2 regions of the Mesorhizobium sp. C416B genome follow, and region 1 is predicted to be linked to the other one. Evidence: predicted binding sites of a transcription regulator. Region 1 holds the regulator's gene; the other holds the start of a gene.
What was found. Region 1 encodes PhoB, which activates phosphate uptake and scavenging genes when phosphate is short. Its sites were predicted from a motif close to TGTCATNNANCTGTCAT; they were not measured.
Positions count from the first base shown of each region.

Region 2: a site for PhoB is predicted at 10,156-10,172, ahead of NLY43_RS29480 (esterase-like activity of phytase family protein). Genes of this name have one in related genera too.

Region 1 is NZ_CP100471.1:4,421,681-4,437,541, reverse strand. It holds gene NLY43_RS21675 (sensor histidine kinase) at 1-36, shown strand, start outside; gene NLY43_RS21670 (hypothetical protein) at 166-342, shown strand; gene NLY43_RS21665 (hypothetical protein) at 485-811, shown strand; gene NLY43_RS21660 (YMGG-like glycine zipper-containing protein) at 895-1,137, shown strand; gene NLY43_RS21655 (CHASE domain-containing protein) at 1,177-2,823, opposite strand; gene NLY43_RS21650 (ATP-binding cassette domain-containing protein) at 2,979-3,776, opposite strand; gene NLY43_RS21645 (sugar ABC transporter permease) at 3,789-5,105, opposite strand; gene xylF (D-xylose ABC transporter substrate-binding protein) at 5,250-6,290, opposite strand; gene NLY43_RS21635 (ROK family protein) at 6,556-7,791, shown strand; gene phoB (phosphate regulon transcriptional regulator PhoB) at 7,822-8,511, opposite strand; gene phoU (phosphate signaling complex protein PhoU) at 8,528-9,232, opposite strand; gene pstB (phosphate ABC transporter ATP-binding protein PstB) at 9,273-10,097, opposite strand; gene pstA (phosphate ABC transporter permease PstA) at 10,115-11,431, opposite strand; gene pstC (phosphate ABC transporter permease subunit PstC) at 11,428-12,888, opposite strand; gene NLY43_RS21605 (substrate-binding domain-containing protein) at 12,985-14,013, opposite strand; gene NLY43_RS21600 (PAS domain-containing hybrid sensor histidine kinase/response regulator) at 14,511-15,861, opposite strand, start outside.
Region 2 is NZ_CP100471.1:6,075,833-6,091,693, forward strand. It holds gene NLY43_RS29430 (SCO family protein) at 1-534, opposite strand, end outside; gene NLY43_RS29435 (CreA family protein) at 717-1,235, shown strand; gene NLY43_RS29440 (DapH/DapD/GlmU-related protein) at 1,327-1,968, shown strand; gene NLY43_RS29445 (low affinity iron permease family protein) at 2,351-2,782, shown strand; gene NLY43_RS29450 (SDR family NAD(P)-dependent oxidoreductase) at 2,809-3,675, opposite strand; gene NLY43_RS29455 (hypothetical protein) at 3,807-4,088, shown strand; gene NLY43_RS29460 (TMEM175 family protein) at 4,101-4,676, opposite strand; gene NLY43_RS29465 (MFS transporter) at 4,830-6,038, shown strand; gene NLY43_RS29470 (MATE family efflux transporter) at 6,042-7,514, opposite strand; gene NLY43_RS29475 (L,D-transpeptidase) at 7,713-8,501, shown strand; gene NLY43_RS29480 (esterase-like activity of phytase family protein) at 8,580-10,055, opposite strand; gene NLY43_RS29485 (ferritin family protein) at 10,279-10,593, shown strand; gene NLY43_RS29490 (LacI family DNA-binding transcriptional regulator) at 10,618-11,643, opposite strand; gene NLY43_RS29495 (Gfo/Idh/MocA family protein) at 11,838-12,869, shown strand; gene NLY43_RS29500 (sugar phosphate isomerase/epimerase family protein) at 12,866-13,774, shown strand; gene NLY43_RS29505 (substrate-binding domain-containing protein) at 13,890-14,903, shown strand; gene NLY43_RS29510 (ATP-binding cassette domain-containing protein) at 14,989-15,786, shown strand; gene NLY43_RS29515 (ABC transporter permease) at 15,783-15,861, shown strand, end outside.

The sequences.
Region 1 (15,861 bases):
CTCGTCGTTCCGCACGGCAATTTCGAAACCGAATGAGCGGCGGGATTCCTTAACCGGCTGTTCACCATAAAATCCGATGCTGTGGTTCCCAGAGATTGCTGGATCTTGACCGATTCAACCGATGTTTCGGCCGCAGCCTGCAACGCGAGTATGGGAGGAATGATCATGACGGTTGCCGATATGAACAGGCTGGAGCAGGCCGCCCGGGTGTCGATGAGCGGCTTTCAGGATCCTGACGCTTCAGCCTCGCCTTTGCAGCACGCCTGGCATCCCTTGCTTCGCGTCGCCGCTGTCGCGCTCGTCGCCGCTGTTGTGCTGATCGTGGCGTCGCAATTGGTCTGAGCCAGATGCTCAGGTTCACGCTGCTCCCAAGCAGCCTGGCTCAGAAACTGTCCAGCTCGTAGCCGACCAATTATTAACGCCCCTTTCGACACAGGAACTTTGACGGCTGTGGACCGTTCTTATGGCGAGAGGACGTGTCGCCGTGGAACACATCGCCGCTTTGCTTTTGGTAATTGGCTGTTCGAACAACATGACCGAATGCCGTGAACTGCCGGTGCCGGTCAGTGTTTTCGAAACCGCCGAAGCATGCACGGCAGAACGTCCATTCGCTGCCGGCGACGTGCAGGGTCAGGCCGAGCACGTCGTTGCCAAATGTCTTACGGTCGACCCCGCGCTGGAAGATGATTACGACCAGATCGTCTGGAACGTGCGCCCGGACGGCACCCTCGACGCGTCTTTGCAGATTTCCAGTGTCGTGGTCGCGTCGAACGCCACGCGCCGCGAAAAAGACTCTCTTAGCCAACAATAAGATCGAGCGGGCAAAGGCTGCTGTTTTGTGCTAAATAGCGGCTGGAGCTTACTAAAGTGAGGACAAAAGTGAGGAGAGATTCTATGCGGAAATTGATTATTGCCATGGTTGCGGTGGTCGCCGTCAGCGGCTGCAGCACGACCGAGCAGGATGTCGGTGTCGGCGCCGGTGTCGGTGCTTTGGCCGGCGGACTGATCGGCGGCGGCAAGGGTGCGCTGATCGGCGCAGCCGTTGGCGCCGGTTCCGGCCTGCTGGTGCGCAACCTGCGCAACGGCTATTGCCAGTATCGCGACAATCGCGGCCGGCTCTACACCGCTCGCTGCTGATTCGCTTCAAAAGCGTCAGACAATCGCGACGGAGACCGGTCAGCCGGTCTCCGTTTGTTTGCCTGCATGAGGCGGCGGGATCCTGATTTCCACCGTAAGCCCATCGACGCGAAAATCTCGGGCAATCGTGCCGCGCAATTCCTGCGTGACATTGAGGTCGATCAGCTTGGTGCCGAAGCCGGTCTTCGCCGGCGCTTCGAGTTCCTTCTGCCCGGCCTCGCGCCAGTTCAGAACCAGCATCCGCTCGGACCCGCGCCCCTCGAACGACCAGTTGACCTTCAGCGCACCCACGGAATTGCCGGCCTCGCCATATTTCAGCGCATTCGTCGCCAGCTCGTGAAAGGTCAGGCCAAGCGCCTGCGTCGTCCTCTCGTCGAGAAGCACCTGAGGCCCTGACAATATCCCTTCCGGAAGCTCCTTGCCGAACACCTGGCCGAGCTCGATGCGCAGCAGGTCGCCAAGATCGGCCTTCTGCCAGCGCGAACGCGTCAGCATATCCTGGGAAGCCGCCATTGCCTGGAGGCGGGCCGAGAAGGAAGTTGAGAACTCCTTCACGTCGGTGGCTTGCGCTGCCGTCTGGCGCGCAATCGCCAGCACCCGCGTGATCGAATTCTTGATCCGATGCTTCATCTCCTGCAGCATCAAATCCTTTTCGAGCAGGCTTTTTTCCGTCGTTTCATGCAGCAGCGACTTGGCGTCGTAGGCGCGCTCCTGGTAGCGGGCCACCAACGCGATGGCGCCGGCCAGAAGCAGGCCGAACAGCCCGAGCATGACCGGAATGGCGCGCGAGGACGGTTGCGAAAATGCACTTGTCGGCCGAAACAGCACCGTCCACGGCCGACCGGCGACGATGATCTTGCGCGTCACCAACAGCCTGTCGCCAAAGCTCGCGGCCGGCGGCGTTTCGGACTGGAACAGAAGATTGTCGGCGTCCGCCGTGCCGTCATAGACCGCGGTGTTGACCGGCAGCAAAGGCGTGCGGCTGAGCGCGGTCTGGAACAGGTCGCGGGCGCGGAAGGCCGCGTAGAGAAGGCCTGATGTCGATGATCTGGACGCATTGATACCATCCGGCGCGGTTTCTACATTGAGCCTGACGAAGACCAGGAAGCCGGTAAAGGTCTGCGCCGCGCCAGTATCCTGGCCGAGCTGGACCAGACCGCTTGCGTGCTGTGCGTCATCGGCCAGCGCTTTTTCGATCGCCTCGCGCCGCACCGGCTCGGTGAACATGTCGTAGCCGATGGTGGATTCGTTGGCAGGGTCGAGCGGCTCGAACAGCACGACGGGCGTGCGCCATGGCTGTGTCGTGTCCGGATAGACCGTGTGGGCGGCGCCGCGGTCGCGCAACATGTCGCGCTCGACCGCCGCTTCGTCACCGGTCTTGGCCAGCCTGAGATAGCCGATGCCGCGCAGGCCGGCGAAATTGTTATCGACATTGAGGGCGCTGAAGAAGGCCTTGAATTCGCTACCTGAAATCTCGCCATTGCGGGCGTCGAACAGCGCCTGCGTCGAGCGCAGCAGTGACAGATGCAGATCGATACGGCTTTCGATGCGGTTGAGCGCGTCGTCGGCCGTCGCCTCGAACTTGATGCGCGCCGCTTCCTGGGTGGCGAAATAGGCGAAGCCCGCCATCGTCAGGCTGATCAGTGCAACGGCAATGAAGGCAAGGATCGGGAAAAACTTCTTCAACGCAGGCCCACGGACGGTTCGGGAACCTTTATGGGCAAGTCGCGGCGGCAAGACAATGGCGCGGCCAAGCCATAATGACGGCTGGCATATCACGTATATTTAGCCGGCTTATCGGTCGAACATCGGTGAAGATGAGAGCCGATGATATCGTGGTCTCAGGCCGCGATCTTCAGCGCACCCGGACCGGGAATGGCGCCGGGCGGACACTTTCCCAGGATGATCATGCCGAGCACTTCGTCCTGCGTCACATCGGTGGTGAGCGCGGTGCCGACGACCTGGCCGTTCTTCATTACGCAGACTCGGTCGGCAAGCTCGAACACGTCGTGAATGTCGTGGCTGATCAGGAAAATGCCGATGCCGTCGGCCTTGAGCTGCTTTACCAGTTCGCCGACCTGCGCCGTCTCCTGCGGCCCAAGCGCGGCCGTCGGTTCGTCCATGATCAGGATGCGGGCGTTGAACAGGATGGCGCGTGCGATCGCCACCGACTGGCGCTGGCCGCCCGATAGCTTGATCACGGGCTCCTTGAAGCGCTGGAAGCGCGGATTGAGCCGGCCCATCACCTTGCGCGCCTCGGCCTCCATGGCGACATCGTCGAGTGTCCCCCACGCGGTCATCAGTTCGCGGCCGAGGAAGAGGTTGGCGGCAGCGTCGACATTGTCGGCCAGCGCAAGCGTCTGGTAGATCGTTTCGATGCCGTATTTCTTGGCGTCGCGCGGATTGGAGATCGAGGCCTCCTGGCCGTTGACCAAGATCTGGCCGGCATCGCGCTTGTAGGCGCCCGACAGGATCTTGATCAGCGTCGACTTACCGGCGCCGTTGTGGCCAAGCAGCGCCACCACTTCGCCCGGGAAAAGATCGATGGACGCATCGTCGACGGCGCGAATGCCACCGAACGCGATCGAGATGTTGCGCATGTCGATCAGTGGCGTACCGGTGGGAGCAGTTTTTTCCATAATCGTTCCTCCCTAGACGCGCTTGCGGTAGACGGTGTCGAGCCAGACGGCGATGACCAGGACAGCGCCAACGACAATGCTCTGCAGCGGCGAGTCGATGCCGAGCAGCACCATGCCGGATTGCAGCGACTGCATCAGAAGCGCGCCGAGCATGGCGCCCATCACCGTTCCGGCGCCGCCCGCGAGCGACGTGCCGCCGATGACAGCGGCTGCGATCACCAAAAGCTCGTCCAGCGTGCCCAGCGCATTGGTCGACGCATTGAGACGGGCCGACGAGATCGCCGCGCTGATTGTAGCCAGCACACCCATGATCATGAACACCTTCATGGTCACCCAGCGCGTGTTGATGCCGGCGAGTTCCGCTGCCTCCGGATTGCCGCCGATGGCGAAGACATAGCGGCCGAAACGCGTGCGCTTGGTGATGAACGTCATGATGATGCCGACAATCACCGCCATCAGCACCGGTATGGCGATGCCATGCGCGATGAACAGCCCGCCTTCGGGAACGGTGATGCCGTTCTGCTGTGCGTACTGGCGCACGATGCCGATCGGCCATGGATAGGAATTGGCGATCCACACGGCGCCGAGGATGGCCGCGCAAGCGACCACGCCAAGCAAGGTCTCGGCCCAGACGGGGCGCAGTGGAAAGCTGAAGCGCTTGCGCTGCGAGCGACCGTTGAGCAGCGCGAAGGCGACCGCCGCGCAGGCGACAATGCCGACGATCCAGCTGGCAGCGGCGCCAATCGAGCCGCGTGGTCCGCCGCCCATCAGCTGGAAGGTGGCGTCGAGTGGCGCGACCGTGCGCCCGCTGGTGATGAGCCATGCCATGCCGCGCCAGACCAGCAGGCCACCAAGCGTCACGATAAAGGCCGGAACCTGCATATAGGCGATGATGAAGCCCTGGAACGCGCCGATCAGCAGACCAAGCACCACGCCGGCGGCAAGCGCGACGATCCAGAGCCAGGGGTTTCCAAGCTGGAAGCCGATGACGCGAATCAGGAATTCGGCCTGTGCCACGCCCATGATCATGCCGATCACGCCTTCGACGGAGCCCACCGAAAGGTCGATGTTGCGCATCACGATGACCAATACCATGCCGGTCGCCATGATCGCGACCGAGGACGTCTGCACCGACAGGTTCCAAAGATTGCGCGGCGTCAGGAAAAGCCCACCCGACAGGATATGTATGCCGACCCAGATGACCAGCAGCGCGCCGACCATGCCGAGCATGCGCGTGTCGAGCTCGGTCGCTTTCAGGAACCGGGCGACCGCGCCGAGTTCAGACGCTCGTGCCGTATCGGCCTGCGGATTTGAGGTCGTGTCGGTCATGATGTCCTCCAGCGGCTTGCCGTCTGGCGCGGATGCCGGACCACAGCCTAGAAGTTTGCCGCCGATGGCGGAAACACACAATTCTCGTAGAGAAAACGCCGCGGCTTGACAGCCGCGGCGCCTCATTTCTTCAAGTCGTCGAGATCAGTTGCAAGCCGCGACGCTGCCGGCGGCGACGCCCGTGCAGACTTCGTCCTTCTTGATCCAGCCGGCGTCGATGACGACGTTGAGGTTGTCCTTGGTGATCGCGACGGGGGTCAGGAACAGCGACTTGACGGTGTTGCCGCCAGGCGTGGTGAAGTCCTTGGCGCCGGCAATGTCGCCCGTCTTCTTGCCATCGGCAAGCTGCGAGGCGATCTCGGCGGCGTTCTTGCCGAGTTCGCGCGCGTCCTTCCACACCGACACCGTCTGCGTGCCGAGCGCGATGCGGTTCAGAGCGGCATGGTCGCCGTCCTGGCCGGAGACCGGAACCGTTCCGGCAAGGCCCTGCGCCGTCAGCGCGGCGACAACGCCGCCGGCGGTGCCGTCATTGGCCGCAACCACGGCATCGACCTTGTTGTCATTGGCGGTCAGGAACTGTTCCATGTTCTTCTGGGCATTGGCCGGCAGCCAGCCATCGGTATAGGCCTCGCCGACATTCTTGATCTTGCCCGAGTCGATGGCTTCCTTGAGCACTTCCATCGAGCCCGAGAACAGGAAATCGGCATTCGGATCCGAGCCCGAGCCCTTGATGAAGACATAGTTGCCTTCGGGCTTCGCCTTGAACACTTCGCGGGCCTGCATGCGGCCGACTTCCTTGTTATCGAAGGTCAGGTAGAAGACGTCCTTGTTCTCGATCAGGCGGTCATAGCCGACGACCGGAATGCCTTCGTCCAGCGCCTTCTGCACCGCCGGGCCGATGGCCGAGGCGTCCTGCGCCAGGATGATCAGCGAGTTGGCGCCCTGCGAGATCAGGCTTTCGACGTCGGTCAGCTGCTTGCCGGGATTGGACTGCGCGTCGGCCGAAATGTACTTGTCGCCGGCAGCCTCGATCGCCGTTTTCATCGCCGCCTCGTCGGTCTTCCAGCGCTCTTCCTGGAAGTTCGACCACGACACGCCGATGACCTTGTCCTTCGCCTGCGCGACCGACATCAGCGCCAGCGACATGGCGACACCCGCCAGCATGGCGGCTGCAAATCTGTTCATCATAATCCTCCCTGCGCCGCGTGCGGCGCGACAAAACTGGCCCGAGGGCCGGCACACAGAGGCCCTATTTTTTCGAGCCTCGAAAAAATACTGGTTCAATGATAAGGCGCTGTCAACATCGATTCTGATGGATTCTGATGGCCTTGCCGAATTTTTTCGAGGTCCGCAATAAACAATGACAGGGCTGCCGGCGTCTGCCAATATTTGGCTGGTGCCGTCGAACGCCTTCACTATCATGAGGCGCGAGGAGGCCGGGAGGAAACAAATGTCGGTTGGAATCCGCCACGACGATCTGCGCCGTCGCAACCGTGCCATGGTGATTTCGGCCGTGCGCCGGGCCGGCCAGCCGTCGCGGACCGAGATTGCGGCGACCACCGGCCTCAGCCACTCGACCATATCGGCAATCTCGTCTGATCTGATTCAAGAAGGCGTCCTGATTGAAGGCAAACCTGGCGAGACAGGCGCACTGAAACGCGGCCGGCCGCAGGTCGGCCTTGGCCTCAACCCGGAAGCGGCGGCGGTGATGACCGTCGTGCTGTCGCTCAATTTCCTGTCCGTCACCGTCATCGACTATGCCGGCCACGTCGTCGCCGAGGAACAGCGCCGGCTGGACACGCTGACCAAGCCGCGCGACGAGCTGATTGGCGAATGCGTAGCAATCGTCCGGCGGCGGCTTGAGGATCCCGACCTCGATGTCCAGAGCATCGCCCGCATTGCCATGGGCATCCAGGGCATCACCGATTCGCAGGCGCGCGCCATGCTGTGGTCGCCAATCACGCCACTGACCGACATTGCCTTCGCCGACATGTTGGAAGTGGAATTCGGCATTCCGGCCACCATGGAGAACGACTGCAATATGATGGCGGTGGCGCTGCAATGGCGCCAGCCCGAGCGCTACCGCGACAACTTTATCGCCATCCTCTTGTCGCACGGCATCGGCATGGGACTGGTGCTGAAAGGCGAACTGTTCACCGGCACCCATTCCTCGGGCGGCGAGTTCGGCCACATGATCCACCGTCCGGGCGGCGCGCTCTGCCGCTGCGGGCGGCGCGGCTGCGTCGAGGCCTATGCCGGAAACTACGCCATCTGGCGCAGCGCCAAAATGATGGGCGAGGATGCCGAGCCGGTCGATATCGGCGACGCTGATATGCGCGCACTCGCCGCGCGCGCCCGCGAAACCGATGGCCCGGAGCGCGAAGCCTATCGCAGGGCCGGTGAGGCGCTCGGCTTCGGCCTCGGCAGCCTGTTTGCTCTGATCGATCCGGCACCCGTCGCCATGGTCGGCGTCAGCGCCGCCGCCTTCGACCTGATCGAGCCGGCATTGCGCGAAGCGATCGCCCAGACCGCCGGCGGCCAGCACTCGAAATCGATCTCCTTCGACACCGAGCCCAACGAGCTGCCGCTGATCCGCGAAGGCTGCGCCATGCGCGCGCTCGGCTTCGTCGACCAGGAGATTTTCGCGCCGGGCATTCAGGCGAAATCCGGCAAGCATGTCGCCTGAATGGCCGGCAACGGCGCGACGCGCAGCATCCTAGTCTTCCCTAATAGCGTAGCCGGCGCCGCGAATGGTACGGATGACATCCGGCATGCGGCCGTTGTTGACGGCCTTGCGCAGCCGCCCGACATGCACGTCGACGGTTCGCTCGTCTATATAGATCGTCTCGCCCCAGACATTGTCGAGCAGTTGGCTGCGCGAGAACACGCGGCCGGGATGGCGCATCATGAATTCGAGCAGCCGGAACTCGGTCGGTCCGAGCCTGATCTCGCTCTTCTTGCGGTAGACCCGGTGCGATTCTCGATCGAGCACGATGTCGCCGACCTTGAGCACGCTCGACAGCACTTCCGGCTTGGCGCGGCGCAGCAGCGCTTTCACGCGCGCCATGAACTCCGGCGTCGAGAATGGCTTGACCAGATAGTCGTCGGCACCGGTGGACAGGCCGCGCACGCGGTCGCTTTCCTCACCGCGCGCGGTCAGCATGATGATCGGCAGCCGCTCGGTTTCGGGCCGCACTCTAAGCCGCCGGCAGAGCTCGATGCCGGAAACAGCCGGCACCATCCAGTCGAGCACCAGGAGATCGGGCACGTTTTCCTGCAGGCGGATCTCGGCCTCGTCGCCGCGTGTCACCACCTCGACCTGATAGCCTTCGGATTCGAGGTTGTAGCGGAGGAGCACGCCTAGTGGCTCCTCGTCCTCCACGACCATGATGCGTGGCGCGATCATAGGCAGTTCACCCTCATCAGGCCGGCGTGGCCATCGCCGTCTCGTCCTGCTTCGGACGATTGGCGGGCAATTGCTGGCCGGTCAGCACATAATACGCATTTTCGGCGATGTTGGTGACATGATCGCCGATGCGCTCAAGATTCTTGGCGCAGAACAAGAGATGCGTGCAGGCGGTGATGTTGCGAGGGTCTTCCATCATGTAGGTCAAGAGCTCACGAAACACGGACGTGTATTTGACGTCGATGCGCTCGTCGTCATTCCTGAGTTTTGCAAGAGCTGCCGCATCGGTGGCGGCATATTCCTCGACGACGCCTTGCACCTGGATCAGCACCAGTTGCGCCATGGCATCGATGGAGTGCGAGAGGTCGCGCGGCGTGACGCTCAAGCCCACGGTGCCGACGCGTTTGGCGATGTTCTTGGCGAGATCGCCGATGCGCTCGAGGTCGCCGGCCATGCGGATCGAGCCGACCACGGCGCGCAGATCGTTGGCCATCGGCTGGCGCTTGGCGATCAGCGTGATGGCGCGGTCGTCCAGTTCGCGCTGGCGCGCATCCATGATGGCGTCGTCGGAAACGACACGCTGTGCCAGCGCATTGTCCGAATTGAGCAGCGCCCTGGTCGAGCCGCTGACCATCGAGCCTGCCAGATCGCCCATGTCGCGGATCAGCTTGCTGATCTGCCCGAGCTCTTCATCGAAGGAGGCGACGGTATGTTCACCCATGATCTTGGTCCTCGTGCCTGAAATTCACCCGCCGGAAGGTTCAGCCGAAGCGGCCGGTAATGTAATCTTGGGTGCGCTTGTCGTCGGGGTTGGTGAACATCTTGTCGGTTGCGCCCTCCTCGACGAGATAGCCGAGATGGAACATCGCCGTGCGCTGCGACACGCGCGCCGCCTGCTGCATCGAATGGGTGACGATGACGATCGTGTAGTTCTGGCGCAGTTCGTCGATCAGCTCCTCGACACGGGCGGTGGCGATCGGATCAAGCGCCGAGCAGGGCTCATCCATCAGGATCACTTCCGGCGACACGGCGATGGCGCGCGCGATGCACAGGCGCTGCTGCTGGCCGCCGGACAGGCCGGTGCCGGGCTCCTGCAGGCGGTCCTTGACCTCGTTCCAGATCGCCGCCTTCTTCAGGCTCTGCTCGACGATCTGGTCCATGTCGGACTTGCGCTTGGCCAGCCCATGGATGCGCGGGCCGTAGGCGACGTTCTCGTAGATCGACTTCGGGAACGGATTGGGTTTCTGGAACACCATGCCGACGCGTGCGCGCAGTTCGACGACATCGATGTTCTTGTCGTAGATGTCGTCTTCATCGAGCGTGATCTTGCCGGTCACCCGCGCCGAATCGATGGTGTCGTTCATGCGGTTGAGGCAGCGCAGGAAGGTCGACTTGCCGCAGCCGGACGGGCCGATCAGCGCCGTCACCTGGTTCTGGCGGACGTCGAGATTGACGTCGAACAACGCCTGCTTCTCGCCGTAGAAGACGCCGACCTTGTCGCCGCGCATCTTGATGACTTCGTTCGACTTGGCGTTCATTTTGTCGCCCACTGCATTTTCAAGGGACTGTTCGGTCATGATGTTCATACCAAATTGCCTTTTTTCTACCAGCGCCGCTCGAACCGGCGCCGAAGCACGATCGCGGTGATGTTCATGGCCATGAGGAAGACGAGCAGGATGATGATGGCGCCGGACATGCGCTCGACAAAAGCGCGCTCAGCCTCGTTTGCCCACATATAGATCTGCACCGGCAGCGCGGTCGCCGGATCGAAAGGCGTCGTCGGATAATCGGCGACGAAAGCGACCATGCCGATCAAGAGCAGCGGTGCTGTCTCGCCGAGCGCACGCGCCAGGCCGATGATGGTGCCGGTAAGGATGCCCGGAGCGGCAAGCGGCAGGATGTGGTGGAACACCATCTGCATCTTGGAGGCGCCGAGGCCGAGCGCCGCCGAGCGGATCGACGGCGGCACCGCGGCAAGGGCGGCGCGCGTGGCGATGATGATGGTCGGCAGCGTCATCAGCGTCAGCACCAGGCCGCCGACGAAGGAAGCCGAGCGCGGCATGCCGAGGAAGTTGATGAACACGGCAAGGCCGAGCAGGCCGAAGACGATCGACGGCACCGCCGCGAGATTGTTGATGTTGACCTCGATCAGGTCGGTGAAGCGGTTCTTCTTGGCGAATTCCTCGAGATAGATCGAGGCGGCGACGCCGATCGGCAGCGCCAGCAACAGCACGATCACCATCATGTAGAACGAGCCGATGATCGCCACGCCCATGCCCGACGTTTCGGGCCGGCTGGAGGCGCCATAGGTGAACAGGCCGGTGTTGAAATGCTCGGCCATCACGCCGTCGGCTTTAAGCTTGTTCATCCAGTCGATCTGCTGGTTGGACACCTTGCGGCGCGCTTCATCGACGCCGAGGTCGATCTGACCCTTGAAGGCCGAGTCGAGGTTCGCGGCAGCCAGGATGTCGACGTCACGCGTCCTGCCGATCACCGACGGATCGGCGGAGACGATGTCGCGCAGCTGGACGCGGGCGCCTTCCGACAGGAAGCCCTTGAGCTTCAGCATCATCGGCTTGTTGGCCGGATCGATGCCGAGCTTGGCCACCAGCGCGTTTTCGGCGAGCTTGGGATAGTTCGCCTTGATCAGCACGGTAGGGTCGGTGGCGCGCTTGCCGGAGGGATCGATCACCTTCTCGTCGAAGGTCACCGGCAGCGTCACGGTCGTCTGCCAGAAGGCGGTGTAGCCTTTCGAGACGATGGTGATCAGCATGATGGCCAGGAACGCCAGGCCCACCGAGATCGCAATCACGCCATAGATGCGGAACCGGCGTTCGGCGGCATAGCGCGCCTTCAGCCCGATGTCGCGGCGCGGACGCGCGACGGCACCCGCCATCGTGTCCAGGGGGATGTCGGTCATTCGTACTGCTCCCGGTACTTGCGCACGATGTAGAGGGCGACGATGTTCATCACCAGCGTCAGCGCGAACAGCGTCAGGCCGAGCGCGAAGGCGACCAGCGTCTGCGGTGAGTTGAACTCGAGATCGCCGGTCAGCTGGTTGACAATCTTGACGGTGATGGTCGTCATCGCCTCGAACGGATTGGCCGTCAGATTGGCGGCGACGCCCGCCGCCAGCACGACGATCATCGTCTCGCCGATGGCGCGCGACGCCGTCAACAGGATGGCGCCGACGATGCCGGGCAGTGCCGCCGGCAGGATCACCCGCTTGATCGTCTCGGAGCGCGTGGCACCGAGGCCGAGCGAGCCGTCACGCATTGCGCGCGGCACCGCGGTGATGATGTCGTCGGACAAAGAGGACACGACCGGGATCAGCATGACGCCCATCACCAGGCCGGCGGTGAAGATGCTCTGGCCCTGGATGAAGGGAGAGCCGCCGGTGAGGGCTGCCGAGAGGTCGCGCAGGAACGGTCCGAGCGTGACCACGGCGAAGATGCCGTAGACGATGGTCGGGATGCCGGCCAGCAGTTCAAGCGCGGGCTTGACCACCGACCGGACGCTGCGCGAGGCGTATTCGGACATGTAGACCGCCGACATCAGCCCGACCGGCACTGCGACCAGAAGCGCAACGGCGGCGATGTAGAGCGTGCCGGCCAGTAGCGGGATCAGGCCGAACTGACCCTGGCTGCCGCCGGAACCGGCGGCGGCGAAACGCGGATCCCACACCGTTCCGAAGAAGAAGCTCATCGGCGACACGCTCTCGAAGAAGGTGATGGTCTGGAACAGCATCGACAGCACGATGCCGACCGTGGTCAGGATGGCGATGGTCGAGGCCGCAAGCAGCCCCCACAGCATCAGCTTCTCGACGTTGTTGCGCGCCCTGGCGCGCGGCGCGATCTGCCTCAGCGCATAGAAGGCGCCGGCGACCGACAGCGCGAAGGTCAGCACGGCGCTGAACAGGCCGAGCCGGTCCTGGACCTGGTTCGCCTCGACCGCGATCGGAATCATATAGTCCTGGGTGTCGCTGGCCAGTGCCACGCCCTTGGCGGCGAGCAGCGGCTGCAATTCGGCGAAAGTAGCGGGAAGTGCGGTATCGCCATCGAGCCGGCGCAGGCCCTTGGCCAGGCTCTTCACCAGGCTGGCGTCGAGCGCTTCGCTGGCCACCTTTGTGTCGGCGGTGCGCTCGGGCAAAGCGGCATGGATATGCCGGTCGAGATAGAAGGAAGAGCCGATATCCCAGACGGCGAGCAAAAGGACGGCAGGCAGGACCGCGATCAGAAAGGCCCACCAGCCATGATAATGCGCGCGCGAATGCGGCTTGACCTTGCCGGTATCCTGCGCCGCGGCGCGCTGGCGGCCGATCACAAAAGCGACCACGCCTATGGCAATGACTATGGCGAGTACGAGCAAGGACGACATCACCCACCCCAGGGAAAATTCAGATCGCCGCCGCCGTTGCGGCAAGCGGCGAAATCAGGGCGCGGATTTGGTCCGCGCCCTGATCCGGTCGGTTGATTACATTGTCTTTCCGGCGGCGAAGGCGTCGCGCTGGCCCTGACGTTCGGCGTCGGGAGCGGAAACCAGGCCGTACTGGGCGAGCGGGCTTTCCGGGCCGATCATCTGGTCATCAAGGAAGAACTCGACATATTCCTTGAGGCCGGGAACGACGCCCAGATGCGCCTTCTTGACGTAGAAGAACAACGGCCGCGACACGGGGTACGTGCCATCGGCGATGGTCTGCGTCGAAGGCACGATGCCTTCCACGGTAGCGACCTTCAGCTTGTCGGCATTGTTCTCGTAGAAGGCGAGGCCGAACACGCCAACGCCGGTCTTGTTGGAGTCGATGCGGGCCAGCGTCTCGGTGTAGTCGCCATCGATGTCGACAGCCTTGCCGTCCTTGCGGATGGCGATGCAGGTCTTGCCGATTTCCTTGTCGTCGGCGATGCCGGCAGCCTTCAAAGCGGCCTTGTCGCAGCCGGCGTCGAGCAGCTTGGTCTCGAACACTTCACGGGTGCCGTGCTTCTCACCCGGGATATAGGCGGCGATATCCCAGTCGGGCAGCTTCGGATTGACCTGGTTCCACTTGGTGTTCGGGTTGTCGACCAGCTTGCCGTCGACCACCAGCTTGGCGGCGAGCGCCTTGTAGATGTCGGCGGGAACCAGCGCCCAGTCCGGACCCTTGATGTCGGTGGCAAAGACGATGCCGTCATAGCCGATGCGGACTTCCTGGACGTCCTTGACGCCGGCGTCGGCGCAGGACTTCAGCTCGTCCTTCTTGATCGGGCGCGAGGAGTTGGCGATGTCGATCGTGTCTTCGCCGACGCCCTTGCAGAACTCCTTGATGCCGGCGCCGCTGCCGCCGGACTCGACCACCGGGGTCTTGAAGTTGGTGAAGGTTTCGCCGAACTGCTCGGCGACGATCTTGGCGTAAGGCAGCACGGTCGACGAACCGGCGACCTGGATCTGGTCACGCGCAGCGGCGACACCGGACGATGCGGCGAACGCTACCGCCACGGCCGATGCCGTAACGAGGAATTTCTTCATGTGGCCTGCTCCTGTTCGGAAGATGGTCTCTTGGCGCCCTCTTCAAACCGGCGCCCGCTGAGGCCAATAGCCTTCGATTATTACAGTCGCATGACAGTTTCGTGTCAGCCCGGTAACGTCGCACAGACGCCTCGTGAGCCGCAGCCTTTAAGCCGGTTTGTGGGGATGGAAGTTGCCGCTGGAATCAGACGCTTGCGCGATTCGTGCTGGCATCAAGTCCCGGCAGATCGCAGGCCGCGATGCCGAGAAAGAAAAATCGGACGGGAGCGCGTTGCCCGTGGCCAGAGCGAATTTTGGCCGAGCCATCGCCAAAAACAGGTCCGTTGGGGTAGATTCGACGCTGTTTCTTGTCGGCGGTCGCTTGCTCCCGCCCGTAACTGAATGAGCGGTTTCGTTGCGACCATTGTCCTGACTGGGCGCCAGCTTTGATATGGTGCGATCGCACCATAGCCTTGGCTGTTGCGGCGCGGCCGAATCCCGGCCGGCGCCGCAGGTTGCTATCCAGCGTCTCGTTGGGCTTCGCCTGATATGCCGACCCAGCGCTCGACCTTTTCGAGCAGCGCCCTGGGGCTGATCGGCTTGGGCAGATAGTCGTCCATGCCGGCTTCCAGGCAGCGCTCACGGTCGCCCTTCAAGGCATGCGCGGTGACGCCGACGATCGGGATATGCATACCCGTATGTTCTTCCAGCCGGCGAATTGCGGCGGTGGCCTCGAGCCCGTTCATCTCCGGCATCGAGACGTCCATCAGGATCATGCGCGGATTAAGCCGGCCGAAGGCATCAAGCGCCTTGCGGCCGTTGCCGACGATTTCGAAACTGTAGCCGGTTTCGCCGATTATCTGGGTGAACACCATCTGGTTCACTTCATTGTCCTCCGCAACGAGGATGTCGAGCCGACGTTCATCCCCGGCGGCCCGGGCGCGGGCACGAACCGGCGGCGGTTGCAGCAGGGCGCGTTCCGAGGCAGCGAGCGGCGGCTTTGCCGGCGACGGTTCGTTCCTGCCGCCGCCGGAACCGCTGCTTGCCGCCGGCAGCACACGGCCGTCTGTGATATTGTGATGGTGCCGCTGGATGGTGGCGACCAGCGTTTCCAGAAGCACCGAGGAACGCGCCGGCTTGATTAGCTGGGCGTCGATGCCGAGATCGCGATAGCTGGTGTTGGCGAGCGACTGGTCGACCGAAGTCAGCATGATGATCGGCGTGTCGGCCAGCCCTGCGGTGCTGCGCACGACGCGCGCCATCTCGGCGCCGCTCATCCCCGGCATCTGATAATCGAGCACGACGCAATCGACCGGCACGCCGTAGGCAGCCGCGGCGACCAGCACCTTGAGCCCTTCGGGTCCGCTTTCGGCGGCGCAGGAATCGAAGGTCCATGACGCCATCTGCTCGCTCAGGATCGATCGGTTGACGGCATTGTCGTCGACGATCAGCACCCGTGAGCCGGTCACGTCGACCGGCATGATCCGCCGTCCGGTCTGTTCCTCGGCCCTGGGCAATGTCACGGTGAACCAGAAGGTCGAGCCCTTGCCTTCGGCGCTCTCGACACCGATCTCGCCGCCCATCAACTCGACCAGCCGCGAGGTGATGGCGAGCCCGAGCCCCGTGCCTTCGTGGCGTCTGGTCGACGAGGTGTCGGCCTGACTGAATTTTTCGAAGACGAGCTTCAGTTTCTGCTGCGGAATGCCGATGCCGGTGTCGGTGACCGAAACGGTAAGCTTTGTCCCCGTCGGCCCCCTTTGTCCGGTCACGTCGACCAGCACGTGGCCTTCGTCGGTAAACTTCACCGCGTTGCCGACCAGATTGGTGACGATCTGCCTCATGCGACCGACATCGCCGACGAACAGGCTT
Region 2 (15,861 bases), 1.7 Mb from region 1:
GGCGCTTTCGCCATAGGCTATGGTGCCCGAAAACTCGCCCTTGGCGTTGAGCAGCAGCGCGGAGGCGGTGTGGTCCATCGTGTAATCGCCGTCGCCGGTGTCGACCTTCTTCCAATAGATGTTGAAGGACTTCGCCATGGCGTGCACCTTGTCGGGATCGCCCGATATGCCGACGATGCGGTCGGAGAAATTGCTGACGTAAGTGTTCATCACCGGCGGCGTGTCGCGCTCTGGATCGACTGTAACGAAGTAGGCGTTGAGGTTCTTGCCGTCGTTGCCCAGCGTCTTCAGCCAGCCGGCCATTTCGAACAAAGTGGTCGGGCAGACTTCCGGGCAATGGGTGAAGCCGAAGAAGACGATGCTGGGTTTTCCCCGGAAGGCGGCTTCGGTGATTGGCGCGCCTTTCTGGTCGACCAGCGTGAATGGCGCGCCATACGGTTCGCCACCATAGTGGCCGCGATAGAAGTCAAAGGTGAGCCAGCCGATGCCCGCCGCCATCAGAACGAGAATGCCGACCAGAATTGAACGCATCATCAGTAATTGTCCGTAGCAGAAATCATCGAGCGCCGGATCGGCGCCTCTCTGCCGGCAGTCTTAGCCGGTCGCAGGGGGCAAGGCAAAGATGCCGCGTTGCCGCAACCGGGCTGGACGCTACCTTGCAAACAGCTGGCCCTTATCCCACCTGAGACCGGCAAACCGAACCTGAGGAGGCTCCCTTGCAAAGACGGACTGGGCAGAGACGGATTGGGCAGAAACTGATCGGCGGCGCGCTGCCCGCATGCATTGCCCTTGGCGCCGGTGCCGCCGCGGGAGAGGAGGTCGGCAAGGTCGGCGTCGATTGGGTCGGCAACGACATCATCGTCGAGGCGATCAAGGACCCCAAGATCGACGGCGTGACCTGCCATGTTTCCTATTTCGACCGCAGCGTCATCGACCGGCTGCACAAGGGCAACTGGTTCGAGGATCCGTCTGATTCCTCGATCTCCTGCCGCCAGACCGGGCCGATCACCATCGGCGACATCGACATGAGCGAGGGCGGCGAAGAGGTGTTCAAGCAAGGCATCAGCCTGATCTGGAAGAAGCAGGTGGTGAACCGCATCTACGACAAGAAGAACGAGACGCTGATCTATCTCTCGCATTCGCGCCAGGTGCAGGACGGCTCGGCGAAAATGTCGGTGACGACCGTGCCGCTGTTCGGCCAGAACGTGGTGTGGACCGGCGGCAAGCCGAAATAGCCGGTCGGAGCCGACGCACGATCCACCCGCCTGCGGGTCCGATCGCGACGCGACAATTGCTTCTGCAATTGCGCGGGGGTAAATCCGCCGCATGGACCGTACTGAAAACCTCGTCCTGAAAGATCCGGAGCCGCGCATCCATCCGACCGCGGAGCTGAAAGCGTGCAAGCTTGGCCGCTATGCCTCGATCGGCGAACGGGTGGTGCTGCGCGAGGTCCATGTCGGCGATTTCTCCTATTTCGAGCGCCACGCCGAGGCGATCTACACGACGATCGGAAAATTCTGCTCGATCGCCGCCAACAGCCGCATCAATGCGCTAGAGCATCCGATCGAGCGGATCACGCAGCACAAGCTCAGCTACCGGCCGAACGAGTATTTCCGCTGGCTGGGCGTCGACGCGGCGTTCCGCGCGCGGCGGCAGGCCAAGGCGGTCGGCATCGGCAACGATGTCTGGATCGGCCATGGCGCCGTCATCATGCCCGGCATCAGCATCGGCAATGGCGCCATCGTCGGCGCCAATGCGGTGGTGACGCGGAATGTACCGGCCTACACAATCCTCGCCGGCGTACCGGCGAAGCCGTTGCGCATGCGCTTTCCCTCCGAGATCGCGGCGCGGATCGAAAGCCTCGCCTGGTGGGACTGGCCGCCGGAGAAACTCGCCAAAGCGGTTCCCGACATGCAGGCCTTGCCGATTGAGGATTTCCTCCATCGCTGGGAGCAAGAGCATTCCTGAGAGCTCGCCGCGCGTGCGCGGTTTCATCGACTGGCTGGCCGAAATCCTGGCGCCAAAATTCTGAACGGCACGTGTCGGGAAGAGTTCCGCCGGTCTGCGGCAACGCAACGAACCCCTTCCGCCATGCGGGGGTGGCCCAGCGGAAGGGGCTTGGAGACAAATCCGCCGTGAAGCGGAACGAACAGGTTTTGGCCTGCATGGTGACTAATGGCAACAAACCGATAAGGCGGCTTTTCACGGCGCTGCGCCTTTGGCGTGCATACAATTGCACCAGCGATGCCCTCTGCGACAGGGAACCGGAAGCGGCTGCCGGTTGTTTATTGTTGGAGCGATGAATGCGGCCTTGGTCAGCTCGTCGCGCTTTGAACGGTTGAGGATGTGAATGATCGAAAAGCTGTTTACCAGAATCGCCAACACCGTTTCGCACTTGGCGGGCCTGCCGCCGACTTTCATCGCCTGTTGCGCCATCGTTATCGTCTGGGCGGTAAGCGGGCCATTCTTCGGCTTCTCCGATACGTGGCAGCTCGTCATCAACACGGGAACGACGATCATCACCTTTTTGATGGTGTTCCTGATTCAGAACACCCAGAACCGCGACGGCGCCGCGGTTCAGGCCAAGCTCGACGAACTGATCCGCGTCAGCGAGGGCCACAATCATTTCATCGGCATCGAGCACCTGACCGAATCCGAGGTCGAGGAGATCAGAGACAAATGCGAGCGGGCGGCAAAACGCCATGACCACGAGCTCGCCGAACTGGCGGGCAAGAAGGCCGTCGCGCAAAAGCGCACCGCGAAAAAACGCGCGCCCGCCTGAGTCTCGGCTTTGGCTGAGTTCGACGATCAGTTTCCCATAAAGGCCGCGAAAGCGTCCTTATGGTCGGGGTGCCAGCGCGAGAGAGCAGGCCGGTTCTCGATGATGTCGCCGATCGCCCAGGCCATGCGCTTTTCATCGGTCGGCCGCATCACCTCATTGTCGGGGCAGAGGATGTAGAAGTCCCCGCGCGCCAGCGAAGCCAGCATGAAGTCGACCACCTGCTCGCCGGTCCAGGCGCCAGCGGGTTTTTCGACCGCTCCTTCGGTGAGGCCGGTGAAGGTGAAGCCGGGAATGAGAAGATGCGCCGCGACCTTCGCGCCCGGCTCGTTGCGCAATGCGTGCGCCAGCCCTTCGGTGAACGTCTTCAATGCCGATTTGGATACGTTGTAGGCGAGATTGCCGGGTGGCGTGGTGATGCCTTGCTTGGAGCCGGTGTTGATGATCAGGCCCGGCTCTCCGGAGGCCAGCATGGCCGGCGCAAAGGCCTCGACGCCATGTACGACGCCCCAGAAATTGATGTCGATCAGCCGCTTCCAGGCGTCGCCGTTCTCCCACGGTTTTCCCGGATTGTTGCCGACGCCGGCATTGTTCATCAGCAGCGATACGGCGCCGAAAGCGGCATGCGTCTTTTCCGCCAGCCGGCCGAGTTCGTCGGCCTTCGAGACGTCTGTGGCGACCGCAAGCACGGCATTCTCGCCGGCGATCGCGGCGACTGCCTGGCGGGCCGCATCGAGGCGCGCGCCGCCAATGTCGGCCAGCACCAGTCTCATGCCCATAGCCGCCAGCCTTTTGGCGGCGGCAAGCCCGATGCCGCTGGCGCCCCCGGTGATGACGGCGACGTTGCCTCGGCTGAGGGCGGGCAAAGCGGATTGGATTTCGGCGTCGGAGGTCATGATCTTTTTCCTAGGGTTCGGGTGGCGCCGAACTTAGCGCGGGACGCGCATCGTGCAAGGCCGTCCCGCGTGTTCGGGTTGACCGCATCAACGGCGGCTGTGCATGCTGCGGCTGAACAGGAGACTGCCGATTGACCGACTGGGTTGCGATCCTGAAGGAGCAGACCGCCACCGGCGACCAGATGGGCCGCGAGGTGCCACAGATGCTTGCCAATCCGGACATAAGCGAAGCGCAGGTGAAGACCTTGTTTTCGGCACTCGAAAAACAGGCCGAGTTCGTCGAGAAATTGCGCATGGCGCTGGAAAAATTCGGCCATGATTTTTCGATCATCAAGGCGGCCGAGCGGCTGGAGGAGCGCTATGCCGACCTAGCCGCGTCGGTTGCCGAAAAGCTGAAGGCGATGCGCAAGTAGAGGCGTCCTACGCTACTTTTCCAGCACCCGCGAAAAACGCGTGTCCGGAACGAACCAGACGGCGGCCACCAGCACGAAGATCGCAACGCCGATCCATTGGTTGACGAAGGCAAGCGGGACGGCGGCGGCGTAGAGGGCCACCGAGATCTTGCCCTTGCGGTCATTGCCCAGCGCCTTGGCGAAGGCGGTGTCGTTGCCGTGCAAATGGTGCAGCTTGGTGGCGAGAAAGGTGTAGGCGACCGCGCACAGCACCAGGTCGATGCCATAGACGGCGACGGGGACCGGCGCGAAATGGTTCTCGCCCATGAAGGCCGTCGTCGCCGGCATCAGCGACAACCAGAACAGAAGGTTGAGGTTGGCCCACAGCACGCGGCCGTCGACCCTTTGGACGGTGTGGAACATGTTGTGCAGATTGTTCCAGTAGATACCGACATTGATGAACGACAAGACATAGCTGAAAAAGATCGGCCACAGCGGCAGAAGCGCTGAAAAATCCTCCCCATGGGGCACTTTCAGCTCCAGCACCATGATGGTGATGATGATGGCGACCACCCCATCGGTGAATGCCTCGACTCTGCCTTTTCCCATGGATTCTCCTTCTCGATGGAAAGACGTTAAGCGAGGATTTCGGGCAAGACCATCCTGACAAGGTTGTCAGGATGAAGTTCGGCGCGTGGAACGGCCATCCTTACATGGACGTTGGGGCGCAATTGGGCGTTGGGCGATTGGCCGGAGGTTGCCATGACCAGCTATGCCGAGACCATAACGCGCGACAACGGACTCGATGGCCGGCCCGCGATGGCCGCGGTTGCCGCCATGATCGCCGCTCTGTTCGCCGGCAGCACGGTGCTGACGCCGCTTTACGTCATCTACAAGCAGGCCTTCGGTTTCTCGCAGATCACGCTGACGCTGGTCTACGCCGTCTATGTCGTCGGCAATCTCGGCGCATTGCTGATGTTCGGGCGCTTGTCCGACGGCATTGGCCGCCGTCCTGCGGCGCTGGCGTCGATGGCCATAGCGGTGGTCAGCGCGCTGGTGTTCCTGTTGGCCGAGAACGTCGCATGGCTCGATGTCGCCCGCATATTGAGCGGCCTTGGCATCGGCGTCGGCGCGGGAACCGGCACGGCCTGGCTTGCCGAATTGATCGAGGGTAAGGACAAATCGCGCGCGGCAATCATCGCCACCAGCACCAACTTCGTTGGCCTTGGCCTCGGCGCGCTGGCATCGGGCCTGCTCGCCGAATATGCGCCCTGGCCGTTGAGACTAACGTTTGCGGTCTATCTTGCCTTGCTCGTGGTGGTGACGCTGTTGATCTGGCGCACCAGGGAAACCGTTTCGCGGCCGGGAAGGCTGGTCGACGTTTCGCTGCGGCCGCGGCTGTCGGTGCCCGCTGATATCCGCGCCGCTTTCGTGGCGCCGGCCGTCACCGGCTTCGGCGCCATGGCGCTGGTCGGCTTCTATGCAGCCCTAGCGCCGAGCATCCTGGCGCAGCAGCTGCATGTGGCCAACCATGCCGAGGCCGGCGGGCTGTTCTTTGAACTGTCGATCGTTGCGGCCGCGACCATTCTGGCCACGACCCGACTGTCCAGTCGCGCCGGCATGCTGGCCGCGCTGGCGCTGATGATCCCGGCCGTAGGGCTGATGGTTGCTGCTCAGTTTTTCGCGTCGATGTCCCTGATGGTTGCCGCCACCGCTGTGTGCGGCGTGGCGGCGGCGCTCGGCTATCGCGGCGGCCTGCAGGTGGTGAGCCAGATCGCACCTGCCGAGCGTCGCGCCGAATTGGTGTCGGCGTTCTTCATCTGCTGCTTCTGCGGCAATGCGCTGCCGGTGATCGGCATTGGGCTGCTGTCGAGTTGGGCCACTCCGACGACGGCAAGCCTGGCCTTCGCCGGCATGATCACGCTGTTCTCTGTCGTAGCGCTGGGGTTCGGCGTCAAATACGCGCGCTGAGCCTCACCCGTTTGGCGTCTCGGGCGCCATGTTTGCCCGTCCGCGCGGGATGCCGAGGCCGGTGTCGGGCGGCTCGCCGGCGGCCGGCCGGTCCTCGATCATGTGCATGGTGCGCCAGCGGCCGAAGCGATAATAGGCGGCGGCCAGCACCAGCGAGGTGATCGATCCCGCCGGAAAACTCCACCACAGCGCTTCCTCGCCGATGTAGCTCCTGAAGAAGTAGGCAAAGCCGGTACGCACGACCAGCACGGAAATCACCAGAATGATCAGCGGCGGCATCACGGCACCGGTGGCGCGCACGGTGGCGAACAGCACGATGGTGACGCCGAACAGGATGAACGACCAGGACGCCACCTTGTTGATGTGGGCTGCAATGTCGATTGCGGTGCTGTCGCGGCTAAGGAACAGGCCGAGCACCGGCCTGTCGAAGAGGAACAGCAGCGCCACCAGGGCGCCGGTGAGCACCAGGTTGAAGCCGACGCCGGACGCCGCGATGCGACCGATGCGGTCCCAGCGCCCGGCGCCGACATTCTGGGCCGCCATCGACGAGACTGCGGCTCCGATCGCCAGTGCAGGCATCTGGATATAGGTCCACAGCTGCGCCGCGATGCCGTAGGCGGCGGCGACCTGCGAGCCGTAGGAGTTGACGATGCCCATCACGGTCAGCGCCGCCGCCGAAATGACGATCATCTGCAGGCCCATCGGCACGCCCTTGAAGACGACGATCCTGAGCAGCGCCGGATCCGGCCGCAGCAGAGCGAGGTTCGCGCCGGCGAGCCGCAACGGATGCTTTTTGGCATAAAGCACGACGAGGATGGCGATCACGCTCACCGTCTGGCCGATCAGCGTCGAGGTGGCGGAGCCGGCGATGCCGAGTTCGGGGAAGGGGCCGATGCCGCGAATGAGCAGCGGATTGAGGATGATGTCGAGCACGACCGCGAGCGCCATGAAGAAGAATGGCGTGCGCGAATCACCCGCACCGCGCAGCACCGTCATGACGAAGGACAGAAGGTTCATCATCGGCACGGCGACGAAGATGATACGCAGATAGGAGCGCGCCAGCGGCAGCGCATCGGGCGGGGTGCCCAGTGTGTTGAGGATGGCGTCGACCCAGATCCAGCCGCAGACGGCGAAGATAGCCGAGACGAGGAAGAAGAAGCTGGCGCTGGTGCCGACGATGCGCCGCGCCTCGGGCAGGTCGCGGGCGCCGACCGATTGCGCCACCAGGATGGTCGCGGCCATGCCGATGCCGAACACGGTGCCGAGAATCAGGAACAGCACCAGATTGGCGTTGGAGGTGGCGGTCAGCGCCGATTCACCGAGGAAGCGGCCGACCCAGACGGCGTTGATCGAACCGTTGAGCGATTGCAGCACGTTGGAGCCGAGCACCGGCAGAGCGAACAAAAGCAGCGTGCGCGGAATCGGGCCGCTGGTCAGGTCGCCGGTGCGCCGGCGCGGTGGTATTTTTTCGTCCATGGGCTGTTCGGCGAAGGTTCATCTCAAAGTCCGCCCGGCAATGATCGCCGATTTAACGGACAAGGTCGATGCGGCATTGGAACATGCCACCTGGCGGCTTCAAGCTAATCAGTTCTCAAAACATTCGGAATGGGATATGGGTCGTCGCCGCGTGGGGTCGCATATCCTGTTGGATATGATGAATAGGCTGGGGGGATCATGTCCGACAATCCGCTTTTTTCCGAGCGCCTGAACCGGCGCGCGTTTCTTGGAATATCCGCTTTGGGTGCCGCTTCCATGGCGCTTTCAGCCTGCACCACGACCGACGTCGTGGTGCCGCCAACGCCCGCTCCGGCGACCGAACCGGCTCTGGGCGATGCCGCCACCATGTATTCGGCGCGCGTCGATGAGGGCTTTTCATTGCCGGCAATCCCCGTGGCCAAGCTCGATCCGAAGTTCGTGCGCCAGATCGTGGACGATCCGACCGGCGAAAAACCCGGCACGATCGTCGTCGATACATCCGAACATTTTCTCTATCTGGTGCGCGACGGCGGCAAGGCAATGCGCTATGGCGTCAGCCTCGGCAAGGCCGGGTTTGGCTGGACCGGCAGCGCCGTGATCCAGGCGCGCAAGAAATGGCCGGTGTGGACGCCGCCCCCGGAAATGATCCAGCGCCGGCCGGAACTGGCGAAATACAAGGACGGCATGCCGCCCGGACCGCAGAGCCCGCTCGGCGCGCGTGCGCTCTATCTGTTCCGCGACGGCAAGGACACGATGTACCGGCTGCACGGCACGCCGGAATGGGATTCCATCGGCAAGAACGCGTCGTCGGGCTGCGTGCGCTTCATGAACCAGGACATCATCGACCTCTACAGCCGGGTCAACGGCGTAGCCCAGGTCTATGTGCGCCCGAACCTGTCGGCCGCGGGCAAGATCATGGCTGTGTCGAGCCGGACCGCCGAGCCGATCGATGCCGGCGTGCCAAGGGATGCGGAGATTTTGAAATAGGTGCCTTCACGGCATCGCTGATCGCCGACAAACGGTTAGAGGCGGACGCGCCGGGCGCGTCCGCCTTTCCGTATACGGCTACTTCTTGGCGAGGCCCGGAAGCGTGACCTGATAGACCAGGAACATGGTGTCGACATCGGCGCCGTCGTCGGCCTTGTAGGGCGCGCCGACCTGAAAACCGTCTTGGGTGAGAAAGTCGTTATCGTTGCCGACGAACAGGAAATAGTCGTCGGGCAGCGCCGGATCGAGCAGGCTGACCACAGACATTGCTTCCCACTTCTCCGAGAGATTGTTCTTGTCGTTCGGCTTGCCGTCATGCAGGCCGAAACGGCCGAGTTCCTTGTTGTCGTTGATGTCAATGAACGGCGTCAGCTTGGCCGGGGTCACCGAGGGGTCGAGCACGCCCTTGGGCGCCAGCGGCTTGTCGGCGGCATCGAAGGCGCCGCCGGCAATGTCGGTGGCGCCAGAGACGTCGACGACGAAAATCTGGCGCAGCAGCGAAGTATCGCCCTTCACCCCCTGGCCGTTTCCGCTGTCGCGCGCCAGCATCAGGAAGGTCTTGTCGGACAGCGCCACGATCTCGCTCTGCGCGGCGACCTTGGTCTTGTCCTTGGTGACCTTGAACACCGGCAGCGGCACGACATATTCATGCACCAGCTTGAGATGGGCCGGGTCGGAGGCGTTGTAGACCAGGGCGCGGGTGTTCTGGCGCGTCGCGGGCGAATCGCCGCCATCCTGGCGGGGCGCCGACTGCAGCACAGCGATCAGCGACTTGCCGTCCGGCGTCAGCGCCATGCCTTCGAGGCCCTGGTTGTTCTGGCGGCCGGTTTCGGGATCCTTCGGATCGGGTTCGGCTGCACCGGGGCCTGGATTGTCGGAGGCGAAGTTCGGCCCGCCCTTGCGCATCGGCACCAAAGCGGCCGGCGGCTGCGTTGCCGACAACAGATGGCCGTCGGCCGAGAAGCGGTAGATGTTGGGGCCGTATTCGTCAGAGATGAACATGGTGCCGTCGGGCAGCCGCGCGATCGCCTCGTTGTCGAGCGCCAGCTTGCCATTGGCCTCGGGCAGGATCGGCAGGTCGCCGCTCGCCGCGCGCACGCCGTTGAGCGGATCGAGGCCGGTGGCGTCTGCGCCCTTGTCGTCGGTGAGCAGCAGCGAATCGGCTAGCGTCGCCTTGACGCCTGATTGTTCCTGGCCGGCAGCGGGCGTGGCGCCCAGTGCGGTCGGCGTGAACTCGATGCGAATAGTGTTGAGCCGCGGCCGGTAGTCGGTGGTGCCGACGACATTGTAGCCGCGATCCGGCAGCAGCCACAGCGAACCCTTGTAGCCATCCGCGCCATGGGTCCAGCTTGCGGCGTCGATCGACATGCCGGAGCCGGAGCCGAAGGTCTCGCCGAACTTGTCCTTCTGATCGGCCGGAATGCGGCCGACGCCGACCAGGCCCTTGTTGACGAAGCCGCCAACGGTGGCGGTGCTGCCGGCAAGGGCAGGGGTCAGGGCGGTAAACAGCGCCAATGCGGCGCCGAGCGACACGGTTCGGTGCAGATTTTTCATGGAGATCCTTCTTGTGACGGAACGGGCCGGAACGGCCGGATGACGAAGCCGCCGCAATCGACGATGCCGCGCCCACCGATGAGCGGTCTAGGACGCGAAGATGATAGTTGCGTGACAGACCTTGTCGCACGCGCTCCGGAACCATTTTCCAGCCTGATCCGTTGCACGCGAGCCCAAGCGTCGCCTGCGATGGCCGGTCGAGCCCCGGGCCTGGGAGGGATAAATGGGTTTCGATCAGTATCACGAGCCGCCGGAAGAACTGACGCAGGAGGTGCGGACCTTTGCCCGCATGATCACCTCGTTGATCGAAGAGGCCGAGGCGATCAGCTGGTACGAACAGCGCATGTCGGTCGAGAAAGACCCTCAGGCCAAGGCGATCATGAAGAACGCGCAAGGCGAGGAGTTCAAGCATTTCGGCATGGATCTGGAATTCCTGCTGCGCCAGAAGAAAGACTGGCGCACGGAACTGAAGGAAATCCTGTTCACCACCGGCGACATCGTTAAGGCCGGCGAGCGGGGCGAGAAGAAGGTGGATTGAGGCCCGCCGGCCTTCCGCGGCGGATCAATCGCTGTCGCGGGCGATCAGCTCCAGCGGCCAGACTTCGCGGATGATGCGCGGACCTTCCGGGCCGGCAAAGGCGGGAAGCGAGGCCAGCAACATTTCGGCCAGCCGCCGGCCCATCGGCTCCAGCGACGGACGGAAGGCGGTCAGCGCCGGCGAGAAATAACGGCAGAGCGGCGTGTCGACGATGACGATCACCGCGATGTCGTGGCCGGGCCTGATGCCCATTTCGGCCAGTGCCTTGCAGCCGCCGAGCGCCATTGCGTCATTGTTGAAGATGATGGCTGTGGGCCGGTCCTTGGAGAGCATCACGCGCGGCGTCACCTGGTAGCCTCCGGCCTCGTTGATGAAGCCGTCAGCGATCAGGCCGGGGTCGACTTCGATGCCATGCCGCTCCAGCGCCTTGCGGTAGCCGTCGAGGAACAGGTAGCCGAAGTTGAGATCAAGCGAAGGGCGGATGGCGGCAATGCGGCGGTGGCCGCGCGCGACCAGCCGGTCGACGGCTTCATCACCCGCCCTCTCGAAATCTATATCGAGCGAAGGATAGGTGTCGTCGCCGGATTGACTTCGGCCAAGCGTGGCGAAGGGAAAGCCGGCCTTGCTGAGATAGTCGATCCGATCGTCTTCCCGCCGTGTATTGGCCAACACGACCGCGTCGGCCCGGCGCGTCTCAACAACGCGGCGCAGCCTCTCCTGCTGATATTGACCGGGCTCACCCATGACGACCATCAAATCCAGGCCATACTCGGCAAGCCGGCCTTGCAGACCGATCAGGAACGGGATGAAGAACGGTTCGCCATATTGCTGGTCGCCCGGATGCGGCTGCAGCATGAAGGCGATCGAATGGGTGGTGCCTTGCCGCAGGCTGCGGCCGGACTGGTTGGGCGAATAGTTCAATTGCTTGGCGGCGGCGAGCACGCGCTGGCGGGTGTCGGCATTGACGTCGGCGCGGCCGTTCAACGCCCGCGACACGGTGCCGATCGAAATGTTCAGGTGACGCGCGAGGTCATGGATGCTGGACGCCAAGGACAGTTCTCCCCCTGTCTTGGCTAGCACCGGCTGCCGCCCAGGCCAAGGCTTCGGGATGGTTTTCGCTGGCAGCCGATTGACATTCTACGCCATCGGGTGTGTTCTCGTAAACGTTTACGGAAAAGCGTTTACGGTGATGCCGGAAATGCCGTGACATTCGGTCTGGAGGGACCGGACGGGAGGAATGCCGGATGATGAATGCCGTCCTCGTTGGCTGTGGTGCGATGAGCAAGGCCTGGCTCGATGCCGCGAGGCAGATCGGCGGGTTGGCCATTGTCGGACTTGTCGATCTCGACGCCGAACGGGCGCGGGCGAGGGCACGCGAATACGGGCTCGATCGCGCCGTCATCGGCACCAGCCTCGATCAGGTTCTCGACCAGACCAGGCCCGACGCGGTGTTCGATGTCGTGGTTCCAGCCGCCCGGCGTGATGTCGCCTTTGCCGCCTTTGCCCATAATTGCCATCTGCTGACGGAAAAGCCGCTGGCCGATACTCCAGAAAATGCGCGCGCCATCGTCGATGCGGCACGTAACGCGGGGCGTATCCATGCGGTCGTGCAGAACCGCCGCTACGTCGCCAATGTCCGGCGCATCAGGCGCTTTCTCGACTCCGGCGCCATCGGCAAGCCAACCAGCATCCATGCCGATTTCTTCGTCGCGCCGCATTTCGGCGGCTTCCGCGAGGAGATGGCGCATGTGCTTTTGCTCGACATGGCGATCCATACTTTCGACGCCGCCCGCTACATGGTCGGCGGCGATCCCGCCGGCGTCTTTTGCCAGGAATGGGAGCCGGCGAATTCCTGGTACCGGCAGGGATCGTCGGCCAGCGCTATCTTCGATCTCGGCGGCGGCAAGCGCTTCACCTACGCAGGCTCTTGGTGCGCGGCGGGCTTCCGCACCAGCTGGGAGAGCACGTGGCGCATCGTCGCCGAGCACGGCAGCCTGGTCTGGGACGGCGAGGACGGACTGAAGGCCGAGGTTGTGTTGTCGGTCCGCGACGGCCTGTTCGACCTGACCCAGCCCATCACAGTACCGCCGCTCGATTCCGCCGACCGCGTCGGCGGTCATCTCGGCATCATCAAGGATTTCATCCACGCCATCGAGACCGGCAGCGAGCCGGAAACCCGTGGCAGCGACAACATCAAAAGCCTGGCCATGGTTTTTGGCGCCATCGAAAGCGCCGAGACCGGACGGCGCGTCGCAATCACACAGGAAGCATCATGATGCCAAACCCGCTTCTCGACATCCGCATCGGCACCATGGTGCGGGCCAATCTCGAAGACCCGGCCGCCTACATCAGAGAGATTCTGCCGCTCGGCTTCGAGAGCATCCAGCCCTTCTTCTGGCAGACGCTGGGCGGCAAGGATTTGGCGCGGCTCGCCGGTGAGATTGGCGAGGCGATCGGCGATGCCGATGTCGCCGTGTCGTCGATCGGCGTGTTCGGCAATCCGCTGGAGGATGGCGAGGTCGATCGCGGCGTGCTCGCGGCCTGGGAAACCGTCATCGACAACGCGCATCTGTTCGGCGCCTCGACGGTCAGCGGCTTCACCGGCCGCCTTCGCGGCAAGAAGCTGACCGACAGCCTGCCGCGCTTCCGTGAGGTCTGGGGACCACTGGCCAAGCGCGCCGCCGACAAGGGCGTGCGCATTGCCTTCGAAAATTGCGCCATGGATGGCAACTGGGCGGCCGGCGACTGGAACATCGCCCACAATCCCGATGCCTGGGAGTTGATGTTCAACGAATTGCCCGACGACAATCTCGGCCTCGAATGGGAGCCCTGCCACCAGCTTGTCTACCTCATCGACCCGATGCCGCAGATCCGCAAATGGGCGCCGCGCATTTTCCATGTCCACGGCAAGGACGCGACGGTGCGCTGGGATGTGATCCGCGAGCACGGCGTGTTCGGCAAGCTGCCCTTCGTGCAGATGCGCACGCCCGGGTTTGGCGACAGCGACTGGACGCGGGTGATCAGCGAATTGCGGCTGGCCGGTTACAAGGGCGCCATCGACATCGAGGGCTGGCACGACCCGGTCTATCGCGGCGACCTCGAAATCACAGGCCAGGTGCGCGGGCTGGAATACCTCAAGCAATGCCGGGGAGGAGCGACCTACCTGCCGAACCCGGCGTGACCGAGGGCCGGTGGGAGGAGCCGGCCTGACAGATTGCCAAGCACTGCCGACAAGCACTGCCGAAAAGCGAACGACGAACCCCTCGGCTCACCGAGGACAAAAGGGAGGAACGTGCATGAGCATCGCAATGAGAACGACACTTCTGCGCTCGACCGTCGTGGCCGCCGCCACGGCGCTGTGCGCTGCCATCTCCACTCTGCCGGCGCAGGCGCTCGACGCCCAGTGGTGCAAGGATGTCCACATCCGCTTTTTCGTCGGCGGCGCCGAGGGCGACGCTTTCGGCACCATCGTCTACAATGGCGCCAAGCAGGCGGCGTCCGATCTCGGGCCGAAGGTCGACTACATCTTCTCGCAGTGGGACGTCGAGAAGATGGTGCAGCAATTGCGCGAGGCCGTCGCCGTGAAGCCAAACGGCATTGCCATGATGGGCCATCCGGGCGACGCCGCGATCATGCCGCTGGCCGAACAGGCGCACAAGGACGGCATCAAGATGATGTACCAGAACGTGCCGGTGCCGAAGGTGGTGGACGCGTTCGGCGGCGGCTATGTCGGCGCCCAGCAGGAGCAGCAGGGCCGCGCGCTCGGCACTGAGGCGTTCAAGCTCGGGAAGCTCAAGTCCGGCGACAAGGCAATCATGATCGGTCCGTTCGAGAACGAGGCCCGCGGCGCGCGCGAGCGCGGCACGGTGGCAGCACTCAAGGAAGCCGGCGTCGAGGTCATCCAGCTGTCGTCGCCGCCGAGCGGCGAATGGGCGTCCGACCCCAATCTGGCGATACCGGTGATCACCGCGGCCCTGCTCAACAATCCCGACGTCAAGGCGGTCGGCTATCCCGGCGGCCAGATGCTGGGCAACGTCGCCACCTACATGCAGGCGGCAGGACGCAAGCCCGGCGACATCTTCAACTTCGGCTTCGATACCAGCCCGCAGATCGTCGAGGCGTTCAAGGGCGGCTGGGTGCAGCTGACGGCTGATCAGCAGCCGTTTCTGCAAGGCTATCTGCCGATCCTCAGCCTTTGCCAGCAGGTGGTGCTGGGCCTGGCGCCGATGAATGTCGACACCGGGGCGGGCTTCGTCACGCCGCAGAATTACGAGATCGTCGCCGAGCTCGCCAAGCAGGCGCTGCGCTGACCTCCCAAACTGCCGGCTGGGCGCAAGCCCGGCCGGCAGGACCGCCGGCACCAGGCCGGATGATACCACAGGAGCGAGGATCACCATGGCCGAACGCATCATCGAACTGCGCGACATCAGCAAATCCTATGGCCAGGTCTATGCGCTGGGCGGGGTCAATCTCTCGGTCGACCGCGGCGAGGTGGTTGGCCTGATCGGCGACAATGGCGCCGGCAAATCGACGCTGATCAAGATCCTGTCCGGCGTCGTCAAGCCGACCAGCGGCGAGATCCTGGTGCGCGGCAAGCCGGTGACCGGCTGGAGTGCGGCACGCTCGCGCGACGCCGGCATCGAGACGGTTTTCCAGGACCGGGCGCTGGCCGTGCAGCAGACCATCGTGCGCAACATCTTCATGGGCCGCGAACTCACCGGCTTCATGGGCTTTCTGAAGGTCAATAAAGAGATAGAGGAGGCGAGCCGGCTGATGCGCGAGATCGGCTTTACCTCGAAGGTGTTCACGCCGCATTCGATCGTCGGCCAGCTCTCCGGCGGCGAACGCCAGGGCGTGGCGATCGCGCGGGCCATCTACAAGCAGGCGGAGCTGATCATCCTCGACGAGCCGACGACGGCGCTGTCGCTGACCGAGACCGCCAAGGTCTTCCATTTCGTGCGCCAGGTGCGGGCGAGCGGGCGCTCGATCCTGTTCATCGGCCACAACATCCATCACGTCTTCGACATCGCCGACCGCTTCGTTGTGATTGACCGCGGCAAGGTGGCGCTGACCGCCGATCGCACCGAGGTCAAGTCGGCCGAAGAGCTGATCAACTTCATGGAAGACGTTGCGCATCCCGGCGGATTGCCGGGGCTGCACGAGGCCGGCGACGCGGAGAGGGCAGCACGATGAGCAAGACCATGGAACCCGATCTGCAGAGCCCGCTCGGCGGCAAGGCAGCCCGGCCTGAGTGGAAGCACCCGTCCG